Bremerella sp. P1: one gene and its partners. The main gene of each other region encodes a partner of the protein of the gene in region 3 in a complex. Links are inferred from orthologs where the notes say so. Each region holds a gene or a part of one and is shown on either strand. Other genes may lie near its edges.

Evidence for each region.
Region 1: the proteins of PSR63_RS00245 (region 3) and nuoH are in contact, whole or in part, in a crystal structure (PDB 6Y11), measured with the Thermus thermophilus proteins. The link is inferred for Bremerella sp. P1 from one-to-one orthologs. Residues at the interface, in WP_096411117.1 of Thermus thermophilus: Arg16, Glu17, Gly18, Leu24, Leu27, Val28, Trp30, Gly31, Arg32, Asn34, Ser35, Trp37, Thr54, Asp55, Ala56, Asp59, Ala61, Arg62, Phe63, Gly64, Glu66, Val67, Phe68, Arg69, Ala70, Ser71, Arg73, Gln74, Ala75, Asp76; in WP_096411122.1 of Thermus thermophilus: Arg36, Val44, Arg45, Met46, Gly47, Pro48, Asn49, Arg50, Val51, Leu57, Gln58, Ala61, Asp62, Ile64, Lys65, Ile67, Phe68, Lys69, Glu70, Ile72, Val74, Glu223, Ala224, Glu225, His233, Thr234, Glu235, Tyr236, Ser237, Trp241.
Region 2: the proteins of PSR63_RS00245 (region 3) and PSR63_RS15020 are in contact, whole or in part, in a cryo-EM structure (PDB 6KHJ), measured with the Thermosynechococcus vestitus proteins. The link is inferred for Bremerella sp. P1 from one-to-one orthologs. Residues at the interface, in WP_011056552.1 of Thermosynechococcus vestitus: Leu46, Met47, Tyr48, Thr50, Ala51, Cys52, Phe54, Ile55, Glu56, Ala58, Ala59, Ile61, Gly62, Ser63, Arg64, Phe65, Asn76, Pro78, Thr89, Thr91, Lys93, Met94, Ala97, Leu101, Met123, Phe124, Ser126, Asp127, Ser128, Tyr129; in WP_011057128.1 of Thermosynechococcus vestitus: Pro17, His18, His19, Pro20, Ser21, Met22, Val25, Arg27, Met29, Thr31, Ile38, Asp39, Cys40, Glu41, Pro42, Val43, Ile44, Gly45, Tyr46, Leu47, His48, Arg49, Gly50, Met51, Lys53, Ile54, Asn57, Arg58, Pro65, Tyr66.

What each region holds. Positions count from the first base shown.
Region 1 is NZ_CP118164.1:3,567,922-3,570,921, reverse strand. It holds nuoH (NADH-quinone oxidoreductase subunit NuoH), read right to left. Parts: upstream 2,116-3,000; coding sequence 886-2,115; downstream 1-885. Other genes in the region: PSR63_RS15020 (NADH-quinone oxidoreductase subunit D), read right to left, coding at 2,251-3,000; PSR63_RS15030 (NADH-quinone oxidoreductase subunit J family protein), read right to left, coding at 167-889; nuoK (NADH-quinone oxidoreductase subunit NuoK), read right to left, coding at 1-170. UniProt on the Escherichia coli protein: NDH-1 shuttles electrons from NADH, via FMN and iron-sulfur (Fe-S) centers, to quinones in the respiratory chain. The immediate electron acceptor for the enzyme in this species is believed to be ubiquinone.
Region 2 is NZ_CP118164.1:3,566,650-3,569,568, forward strand. It holds PSR63_RS15020 (NADH-quinone oxidoreductase subunit D), read left to right. Parts: upstream 1-816; coding sequence 817-2,022; downstream 2,023-2,919. Other genes in the region: PSR63_RS15010 (NADH-quinone oxidoreductase subunit A), read left to right, coding at 1-241; PSR63_RS15015 (NADH-quinone oxidoreductase subunit C), read left to right, coding at 267-797; nuoH (NADH-quinone oxidoreductase subunit NuoH), read left to right, coding at 2,158-2,919.
Region 3 is NZ_CP118164.1:61,676-66,562, reverse strand. The notes cover bases 1,200-4,134. They hold PSR63_RS00245 (NADH-quinone oxidoreductase subunit B), read left to right. Parts: upstream 1,200-2,334; coding sequence 2,335-2,934; downstream 2,935-4,134. Other genes in these bases: sufB (Fe-S cluster assembly protein SufB), read left to right, coding at 3,936-4,134; sufC (Fe-S cluster assembly ATPase SufC), read left to right, coding at 2,997-3,815; PSR63_RS00250 (helix-turn-helix transcriptional regulator), read left to right, coding at 1,653-2,333; PSR63_RS00255 (alanine/glycine:cation symporter family protein), read right to left, coding at 1,200-1,361. In the rest of the region: more of PSR63_RS00255, read right to left, coding at 1-1,199; more of sufB, read left to right, coding at 4,135-4,887. UniProt on the Escherichia coli protein: NDH-1 shuttles electrons from NADH, via FMN and iron-sulfur (Fe-S) centers, to quinones in the respiratory chain. The immediate electron acceptor for the enzyme in this species is ubiquinone.

The sequences.
Region 1 (3,000 bases), 3.5 Mb from region 3 along the record:
CTCGCAAAGCCCACGAAGTTGACGATCGCTCCGTTGAGCACCAGTTCAATGCCCATCAAAATGCCCAAGGCATTCCGCTTGGTGGCCATACACACGATGCCGGTGACGAACAGAAATGCTCCGACCGCCAGGTAGTGCGATAATCCGATCGGTTCGCTCAGAAAGCTCATAGGTGGTCGCCTCCGTGATGATGCCGTTTCGCTCTGGCCAAGTACGCTGCCCCGACCAACACCACCAACAAATGCACCGAAATGATTTCAAAGGGAAGCAGGTAACCCGCCAATCCGGTTTCTTCACTTTCAATCTTGTCCGCCCGCACGCCGACCAGGGCCAAACCAATCTCTCCGGTTCGCTGCGGCATTCCTTCGCTGGCCTTCGCTGCCAACAGTTCCAGTTTGCGCCGCTGCTCTGGGGTAATCTCTTCTCCGCGATCTTGCTGACTCTTAAGCTCCTCTGCGAAAGCCAGCAACTGCTTATCGGCGACGGACTGATAATCTGAGCTTTGCCACTGTGGAATCAGAAAAACCAGTTGCACTAAAACGGCCAACAAGGTCCCGCCAACGAGCAAGCCCAGGATCCAGTCGCCTGCTTGGGTCCGCATTGTGATGAACGCCTTTTGCGCGGTGAGCATCACGCCGAATATCAACAGCACGACCGTTCCGCCCACGTAGATCATCAACTGCATAGCGCCGACGAAATAGGCTCCCGCGAGAAACAGCAAACCGCTGGTTGCCGCCAGGCTGACAATCAACGCGAATGCCATACGCACGATGTTGTTCGTCATCGCCACGATTACGGCAAATCCGCAAGCACACAACGAAATGACATAGAACATCACCGTGTGCCAGTTGATCGCCACTTCACTGGTCGCTGCGAGAAGGGGAGTCATTCAACGTCTCCTTCCTCGTCGGTGGAAGCCGAAAGCGACTCAAGGAGTGCATCGGCTTGCTTCTCGCCGGTTTTAAACCAGCCTTCGCGAACCAGTGACCGCTCTTGAGCCGGTAATAGATCGTTGAAGAAAGGAACGCCCAGTGCAGTCCAGAACATCACGCCCAATAAGCAGACGGCCGCGATCGGAACGCAGTACTTCAGACACATCGTGATCACCTGATCGACACGCAGGCGAGGAAACGTCCAACGCACCCACATCATGGCAATCACGCCGATAGATGCTTTTAATAAAAGGCAGAGAACACCAAACATATTGGCGATCGAGCTAAACCACCAGCAATTGCCGAGGTAGTCAGGGAACCAATCCATCAAGGCACTGAAGATGGGAATCGGGCCGTTCCACCCACCGAAGAACAGGATGGCGGCCAAAGCCGAAACCAGGATCATCGAGCCATACTCGGCCATGAAGAACAGGCTCCACCGCATACCGGAATACTCGGTGAGAAAACCGGCAACGAGTTCACTTTCAGCTTCGGCCAAGTCAAACGGGGCTCGATTCACGCTCGCAACGGCACAGGTGAAGTAAACCCAGAAGACGACGAAGATGAAAGGATCGTGGAAGATGAGCCAATTGGTAAACAAGCCACGCTGCTGATCACCGATGGCCACCAGGTCCATTGTTCCACAGATCATCAAGGGAACGATCACACAGATTCCCAGCGGCACTTCATAACTAACGACCTGGGCTGCCTGTCGCATGGCACCAAACAGTGACCACTTCGAACCGGATGAATAGCCTGCCAAGATCACGCCGAAGACTTCTAAGCCTAGAACAGCGATCAGGAAAAACAGGCCAATATTCAGATGCAAAGCCACCCAGCCGGAAGCGAAGGGGAGGGCCATGAACGCAGAAAAACTGGCAGCGAACGCCACGTAGGGAGCGAGCTTGAAGAGGATGGGATCAGCATCCTTCGGCATCAAGTCTTCCTTTGAGAGAAGCTTGATCCCGTCGGCCAGCGATTGAAGCCACCCAAATGCTCCGCCAGTGCGAGTTGGTCCCAGGCGATCTTGAATACGGCCAGAGACTTTTCGTTCAGCCCAGATGAATACGAACGCACCAAGAGCGATCACATTGACCAGCAAGAAAGCTTGAATCAGCGCGGCGACCGTGTACCCCAGGAATTCCCATCCTGCAGGAAACCAACCTGCGAAGAACTCTCCCACGTGCGCGCTTTCCTTGTGCGTAAAAAATCGGGGCAAAACACTGTCTTTTCCCGGTTCCTCATGATACCGGTCCAGGCCCCCGGCGAAAACTACTTAGCCGTCAATCTCGAACTTTCTCAGCGAGTCGCCGGCGAATCAGCGATCGATTTCCCCCATGACAATATCTAGCGATCCAACAATTGCCGGGATGTCGGCGATCAACCCGCCACGACAAAGCTCTTCCACCACGGAAAGATTACTGAAACAGCTGCTGCGAGCCCTGGCTCGGCGAGGAATCGAGTCGCCACCGTCGGAGACAACATAAAAACCCATCTGCCCCCGAGGACATTCCGTCTCGAGATAGGCCTCGCCTTGGGGCAATTTGGTCGCCAGCTTGATGGGCGTACCCCAGTCGCCGCTCGCCTTACGATAAAAGTCCATTCCCTGCCGGATCAGTTTGATAGCTTGAATCACCTCAAGCATCCGCACGTAGAAACGGTGCCAACAATCACCCAGCACGGCCTCATCTGGAACCGTCGGATAAACCTGGTCTTTGGGATAGCTGCCACTTTTCTCGACGATCACCTCGAATTCGTATCCCTCATACATCGATGTGTAGCGAGGCTCACCATCCCGACGCAGGTCGTGATCGACGCCGGAACCTCGTAGCACAGGCCCCGAGCAACCGTACGCAATTGCCATATCGGCCGACATGATTCCAATGCCTGTGGTTCGCTTGATGAAGATGGCATTGGTGGTCAGCAGCGTGTGATAGTCAGGAATCTGGGGCTCGAATTGATCCAGAAACTGGCTGCACTTATCAATCCAATCCGACGGCAAGTCCGCCGTCACGCCTCCTGGCGTGATATAGCTATAGGTAAGCCGCGCTCCGCAGACCCATTCCAA
Region 2 (2,919 bases), 3.5 Mb from region 3 along the record:
GCTGTTAGCATCGAAGGACGTTGCCCAAAGTAACGCCGAGGCCCAGTCTGCCGCGTCGAAATTAGTTTGGACCTGCGTAGCGGACATCATGGTCTTTTTCGCAGTCCTCATGGTTGGGTTTGCGTACGTTTGGAAACGTGGTGATCTCGATTGGGTGCGATCGATGGCTGGGCATGCGCACACGCGCACCAAATCTAAATCAAGCTGGCGAGACTCGACTCAAGTGGCAACAACGCCGTGATAGTTCCGGAAAGTAGTACGCAAGCATGATCGACGAAACCTTCATCGAGAAACTCAAGCAGCGTTTCGGAGAGAAGATTTCTGGTGCGAATCTTGAAAATGTCGATCCTTGGATCGAAGTCTCACCTGCTGGGTTGGTAGAAGTGTGCCGTTACCTCAAGGAGGAGCCTGCGATCGCGTTCGACTACCTGAATTCGATTTGCGTGGTCGACTATTGTGAGACAGACCCGAAGAAAGCTGCCAAGGCAAAGTGGCAACCTCACCTAGAAGTCGTTTATCACGTTTCCAGTATTCGCCATAAGACGACCGGCGTTATCAAAGTGATGCTTCCAAGGTGGAAGGATGACGTCGAAGGCAATATTCCGGAACTCCCTTCGGTTGCCAGCATTTGGAGAACTGCCGATTGGCACGAGCGCGAGGCTTACGACCTGTCCGGCGTGCTGTTTGTCGGGCATCACAATCTGAGGAGGATCTTGTGCCCGGAAGATTGGGTCGGACATCCTCTCCGCAAAGACTACGAAATGCCGCTCGAGTATCACGGAATCCGTGGACGCTAGTTCGTTGAAAGCCCGTTGAATGTCCAACGCGAATCATTCCGAAATCATTGAACTCGATGTTCGCACTGACGAGATGTTGGTGAACATGGGGCCGCAGCATCCGAGCACCCACGGTGTTCTGCGGCTCGTGTTGCGAACCGATGGCGAGGTTGTTTCGGAAGCCGTACCACACATCGGGTACTTGCACCGATGTGCCGAGAAGATCGGCGAGAATCTCACGCCGCGGCAATTTGTTCCCTATACCGATCGGATGGATTACCTGGCCGGTATGAACATGAATCTCGGTTGGTCGCTGGCAGTTGAGAAACTGCTGAACTACGACTTGCCTGAGAAAGTTCGGCACACGCGCGTGATGATCGCGGAACTGAACCGGATTGCTAGTCACTTGGTAGGCATGGGGACGTACGGATTAGACCTTGGAACGTTTAGTCCGTTTCTCTATGCGTTTCGCGAACGAGAGAAGATTCTCGATCTGTTGGAATGGGTCTGCGGAGCGCGGCTTACCTATAGCTATATCACGCCAGGAGGCGTGACGGCGGACTTGCCGTCGGATTGGATTGATAAGTGCAGCCAGTTTCTGGATCAATTCGAGCCCCAGATTCCTGACTATCACACGCTGCTGACCACCAATGCCATCTTCATCAAGCGAACCACAGGCATTGGAATCATGTCGGCCGATATGGCAATTGCGTACGGTTGCTCGGGGCCTGTGCTACGAGGTTCCGGCGTCGATCACGACCTGCGTCGGGATGGTGAGCCTCGCTACACATCGATGTATGAGGGATACGAATTCGAGGTGATCGTCGAGAAAAGTGGCAGCTATCCCAAAGACCAGGTTTATCCGACGGTTCCAGATGAGGCCGTGCTGGGTGATTGTTGGCACCGTTTCTACGTGCGGATGCTTGAGGTGATTCAAGCTATCAAACTGATCCGGCAGGGAATGGACTTTTATCGTAAGGCGAGCGGCGACTGGGGTACGCCCATCAAGCTGGCGACCAAATTGCCCCAAGGCGAGGCCTATCTCGAGACGGAATGTCCTCGGGGGCAGATGGGTTTTTATGTTGTCTCCGACGGTGGCGACTCGATTCCTCGCCGAGCCAGGGCTCGCAGCAGCTGTTTCAGTAATCTTTCCGTGGTGGAAGAGCTTTGTCGTGGCGGGTTGATCGCCGACATCCCGGCAATTGTTGGATCGCTAGATATTGTCATGGGGGAAATCGATCGCTGATTCGCCGGCGACTCGCTGAGAAAGTTCGAGATTGACGGCTAAGTAGTTTTCGCCGGGGGCCTGGACCGGTATCATGAGGAACCGGGAAAAGACAGTGTTTTGCCCCGATTTTTTACGCACAAGGAAAGCGCGCACGTGGGAGAGTTCTTCGCAGGTTGGTTTCCTGCAGGATGGGAATTCCTGGGGTACACGGTCGCCGCGCTGATTCAAGCTTTCTTGCTGGTCAATGTGATCGCTCTTGGTGCGTTCGTATTCATCTGGGCTGAACGAAAAGTCTCTGGCCGTATTCAAGATCGCCTGGGACCAACTCGCACTGGCGGAGCATTTGGGTGGCTTCAATCGCTGGCCGACGGGATCAAGCTTCTCTCAAAGGAAGACTTGATGCCGAAGGATGCTGATCCCATCCTCTTCAAGCTCGCTCCCTACGTGGCGTTCGCTGCCAGTTTTTCTGCGTTCATGGCCCTCCCCTTCGCTTCCGGCTGGGTGGCTTTGCATCTGAATATTGGCCTGTTTTTCCTGATCGCTGTTCTAGGCTTAGAAGTCTTCGGCGTGATCTTGGCAGGCTATTCATCCGGTTCGAAGTGGTCACTGTTTGGTGCCATGCGACAGGCAGCCCAGGTCGTTAGTTATGAAGTGCCGCTGGGAATCTGTGTGATCGTTCCCTTGATGATCTGTGGAACAATGGACCTGGTGGCCATCGGTGATCAGCAGCGTGGCTTGTTTACCAATTGGCTCATCTTCCACGATCCTTTCATCTTCGTCGTCTTCTGGGTTTACTTCACCTGTGCCGTTGCGAGCGTGAATCGAGCCCCGTTTGACTTGGCCGAAGCTGAAAGTGAACTCGTTGCCGGTTTTCTCACCGAGTATTCCGGTATGCGGTGGAGCCTGTTCTTCATG
Region 3 (4,887 bases):
CCTTCGGCAGCGGCGGCGCCGAGTTCTCGTTTGACTTGGCTCAGTTCGTGGAGTTCATCGTCTTGAACGACCGTTAGCACCATCGAAGCTGCCTGGTTGGCTTGGAACATGTTCCCACCGCCGAAGCTGGCCATGATGCACATGATGGCGAAAATAATCGCGATCACCTGGCCGATCGGCTTCAGGCCAAACTGTGAAAACGCGTGCGTCAGATACTGCATCGGACCGCCGAGGATCGTACCGTCCGGCTTTACCTCGCGGTACATCTGACCGAGGGTACACTCGACGAACTTACTGGTCATGCCAAAGAAGCCGCACAGCAGCATCCAGAAGAACGCCCCAGGTCCACCGGCCGACATGGCAATGGTCACACCGGCGATATTACCCAGGCCCACCGTCGCGGAAAGGGCCGACGCAAGCGCTTGAAAGTGAGTAACTTCGCCCGGCTCGTCCGGGTTGTCGTACGTTCCGCGGACGATGCTGACCGCGTGGCCAAATCCCCAGAAGTTGACGAACGCGAAGAAGAGGGTGAAGAAGACCGCACCACCGGAAAGCCATAGCACCACGATCGGAGCCCCGCCGACGTACTCGGTAAACAGGTAAGGAGTATCTTCCGGATTGCCACCGCTGAGAGCCAACTTCCCTTCGTGGGCGCGCTGTTGGATCTGCTCAGGGGTCAGCCAGGTCGATTCGTCTTCATTGAGCGAGTTGCGCAGCTTGGTGACCGGCTGGAAGGTGATCTTGTCCCCTTCCTTGATCCGCACGTACTTGGTTGAGTTGTTGATGATGTACAGAACGTAATCGACCGGCTGTTCTTTCTCTTTGCCGGCGGCGTCGGTGCGATTCAGAACGCCGATGCGATAGATTCGGTCGGAGCTTGGCGAGGTGGCGATCTTGCCCAGGTCGGCCCACTCTTGGATCTTTTCTTGGTTGATCTCGTCCGGCAGATCGGCTGGCTTGCGGACCTTGCTGTTCTCGGCGATGACGAAGGGGCCGTCGGTGCCGCGATCGCGAACGTAGTAGACGACGTCGTCCATCTGAGCGTACTGCCGCTCGGTCGAGAAGACGCGGTAGAAAAGCGTTTGAGCCATCTTACCGACCATCCACTCAAACGGCTTATCGAAGTACTGAAACGCCGTCCAGGGTTCGGTGTCGGTCAGGTTCACCGCCGCTGGGTAGCTATCGTCTGAGGAGGCTTTCGGCGCTTCTGCCGGCTGATCCTGATCCTTTGGAGCGGCTTCTTCCGCGACCGGCTCTTCCGGCGGATTATCCTGGCCGTAAGTTGCCACAGGAAAGAGCGAAAGAGCGACGAGCGTGAGCAGCGCCACATGCCAAGGCGTGGAGAGTCGACTTGCGATCATGCAATATTCCCAAACTGCCAACCTTCCTGATTCGACATGGGGCCCGCCGGATGAATGAAGGTTGTTCTAGTAGTCGTTCCGAATTGGATGAGCTGGGGCGATTAGGGGGCAGTAGTTGCCGTAATTTCTAACCTGTATCGTGGCAAGGGTTTACGTCAACGGTTGTCAGGGGGTCGCGATTTAACGAATATATACTTGTCAAAAATGCGATAATCCCTAACATTAGGGTACTGACACAACTTAGCGATACGGCTAGCAGATTGCCAGTCGTCCGAGAGCGATTTTAAGCGAATGAGCATCAATTCCGCGCAAAATGACACACGCTGGGCCAACGAGGTCTTCCCGACCGACTTGGTCGTGCTTGATCTATTGCGGAAGACTCCGTCGCTGACCACCGCCGAAATGGCCGTCGCGATGGAAGTCACGGCGACTGCTGTTCGTCAACGCTTAAATCGTTTGATGGGACAAGGTTACGTCGAACGAATTGCTGCCAAAGCAGGCCGCGGCCGACCGACCCACAAGTATCGCCTGACCACCAAAGGTGAGCGGAAAACGGGTGCCAACTACGCCGACCTGGCGATGGCCCTCTGGGACGAGATTCGTTCCATCGAAGATCCCGACGTGAAGCAAGGGCTCATTTCGCGACTCGCCAAGCGACTGGTCGGGATGTACGCCAGCCAGATTCACGGCGAAGACGCCCACGAGCGGATTCACGACCTGATGGCTTTGTTCATCGGTCGCCAGATTCCGCTGGAATACGACGAAGACACCGAGGGCAAGTCGGTCCTTAACGTACTGGCCTGTCCTTACCCCGATTTGGCCGAGCAGGATCGAGCGGTGTGTGCCCTCGAGAAAGCGATGTTCGCCGAGTTGGTGGGACAGAACATGAAGCTGAGCCATTGCCGGCTCGATGGCGAAGGTTGTTGCACCTACGAGTTGACGCAAATCAACTCGGAAACTGAAAGCGTGTAGCATGACCAAGCCATGGATTGAAGGTCGCTTCGAAGAGAACGTCATCACGACGACCATCGAACAGGCCATCAATTGGGGACAACAGGCAAGCATTTGGCCCATGACGTTTGGGTTGGCTTGTTGTGCGATCGAAATGATGGCCGTTGGGGCGAGTCGTTACGACATTGACCGCTTCGGTGCCGGAGCGTTTCGAGCTTCCCCGCGCCAAGCAGACTTGATGATTGTGGCGGGTACCGTCACGTACAAAATGGCCAGCCGAGTTCGGCGGCTATACAACATGATGCCCGATCCGAAGTACGTCATTGCCATGGGCGCTTGCACCGTGGGTGGTGGTCCTTACTTCAAGTATGGGTATCACGTGGTCAAAGGAGTTGACCTGGTTGTGCCCGTGGACGTTTACGTTCCCGGATGTCCTCCACGGCCGGAGGCACTGTTGGAAGGGTTGATGCGAATTCAGGATAAGATCCGCGGACATCGCATTAATAAGAAGGACGGGGTTCGCGTCGATGACGAGTTGCCCGTGCCACACCATTCCGGTTATGTCGAAGCGGCAGGATCGGAAAACCCGCTGACCCAACATCAAAAACATACTGGTAAATAACTTCCATGACGCCTCCCCCGGCGTTACCTCCGTTGAGACTCGAAAAGAGCGAATAGTCACGAATGACCGACGTATTGAAGATTGAGAATTTACACGTTTCGGTAGAAGAGAAACCGATCCTCAATGGCGTGAACCTGGAACTGAAGCGTGGTGAAACGCATGCTCTGATGGGCCCGAACGGTTCCGGTAAGAGCACGCTCGGTTTCGCCATTATGGGGCATCCCAAGTACGAAGTGACCGAAGGTCGCATTCTGCTGAACGATGTCGACGTCACTGAATTGGAAGCCGACGAACGTGCCCGACTTGGCTTGTTCATGGCCTTCCAGCGTCCGATCGCCATCCCTGGCGTTCGCCTGGCGGACTTCCTGCGTCATGCGACGACCAACGTCCGGAATCCAGAGCGTAAGGAAGGGGAAGACCTCATCCCGATGCGTGAGTTCCGTCGCGAAATCAAAGAGAAGATGAACCAGCTTCAGATGGACACCGAGTTCGCTCGTCGTTACGTCAACGATGGCTTCTCGGGCGGTGAAATGAAGCGGGCTGAAATCCTTCAGCTGGCCATGCTGCAGCCGAAGTTCGCCATCCTGGACGAGACCGATAGTGGTCTGGACGCCGACGCCGTGCGTTTGGCCAGCCAGAGTATCGCTCAGATCGGTGGCGAAGAGATGGGCCTGTTGATCATCACTCACCATGACAAGTTGCTCGAACACAACCCACCCTCGCATGCCCACGTGATGCTCGGTGGACGTATCGTCGAAAGTGGCGGCGTCGAACTGGCTCACGAACTGCATTCCAGCGGTTACGATCGCGTTCGCAAGGCATATCCGGAAGCGGCTGCCATGGAACGTGCGATGCAAGAAGAGGAAGAGCAAGCGGTTTAATCACGGATCATTTAGTCACTGGGCGAACGACTCGCCTTCGCCGCCTGAACTGCGACCAGGCACAACACGCGAAGCACCCCATCAATCGCCTTCGACGATATTCAATAGTTTGGAGAGACTATGGCCACCGATATTACTGACACCGGCGTAGAAAGCCCGATCGGTGAAATCAACAAGTACGATTTCCGCACGACCAGCAAGGGTGTCTTCAAGGCCAAGAAGGGATTGAATGCCGAGATCGTTAACCAGATCTCGGACATCAAGGAAGAACCGGATTGGATGCGGAAGTTCCGTTTGGACTCGCTGGAGATCTTCAACTCCAAGCCGATGCCCAAATGGGGCGGCGACATCAATCTCGACTTCCAGGACATCTACTACTACCTCAAGCCGACCGAGAAGCAAGGCAAGACGTGGGACGATGTGCCGGCCGAGATCAAGGAAACGTTTGAAAAGCTGGGCATTCCCGAAGCCGAACGTCAATACCTGGCTGGCGTGAAAGCTCAGTTCGAGAGCGAAGTGGTGTATGGCTCGCTGCAGGAAGACCTCGCCCAGAAGGGTGTTATCTTCACCGATACCGACACGGCCCTGCGGGAACACCCAGAGCTGCTGAAGGAGTACTTCGGTACGGTCATTCCGCCGCACGACAACAAGTTCGCTGCCCTTAACTCGGCCGTTTGGTCCGGTGGTTCGTTCATCTACGTTCCTCCTGGCGTCGAAATCGAATTCCCTCTGCAAACCTACTTCCGTATCAACGAAGAGAGCATGGGGCAGTTCGAGCGTACGCTGATCATCGTCGATGAAGGGGCGAAGATTCACTACGTCGAAGGTTGCACCGCTCCGATGTACTCGTCGGAAAGTCTGCACTCGGCCGTGGTGGAAGTGATTGCCAAGAAGGGTTCGCGTTGCCGTTACAGCACGATCCAGAACTGGGCGAACAATATCTACAACCTGGTGACCAAGCGAGCATTGGCATACGCCGACGCGACCATGGAATGGGTTGACGGTAACCTGGGTAGTCACCTGACGATGAAGTACCCGGCTGTTTACCTGATGGAACCAGGTGCTCGTGGCG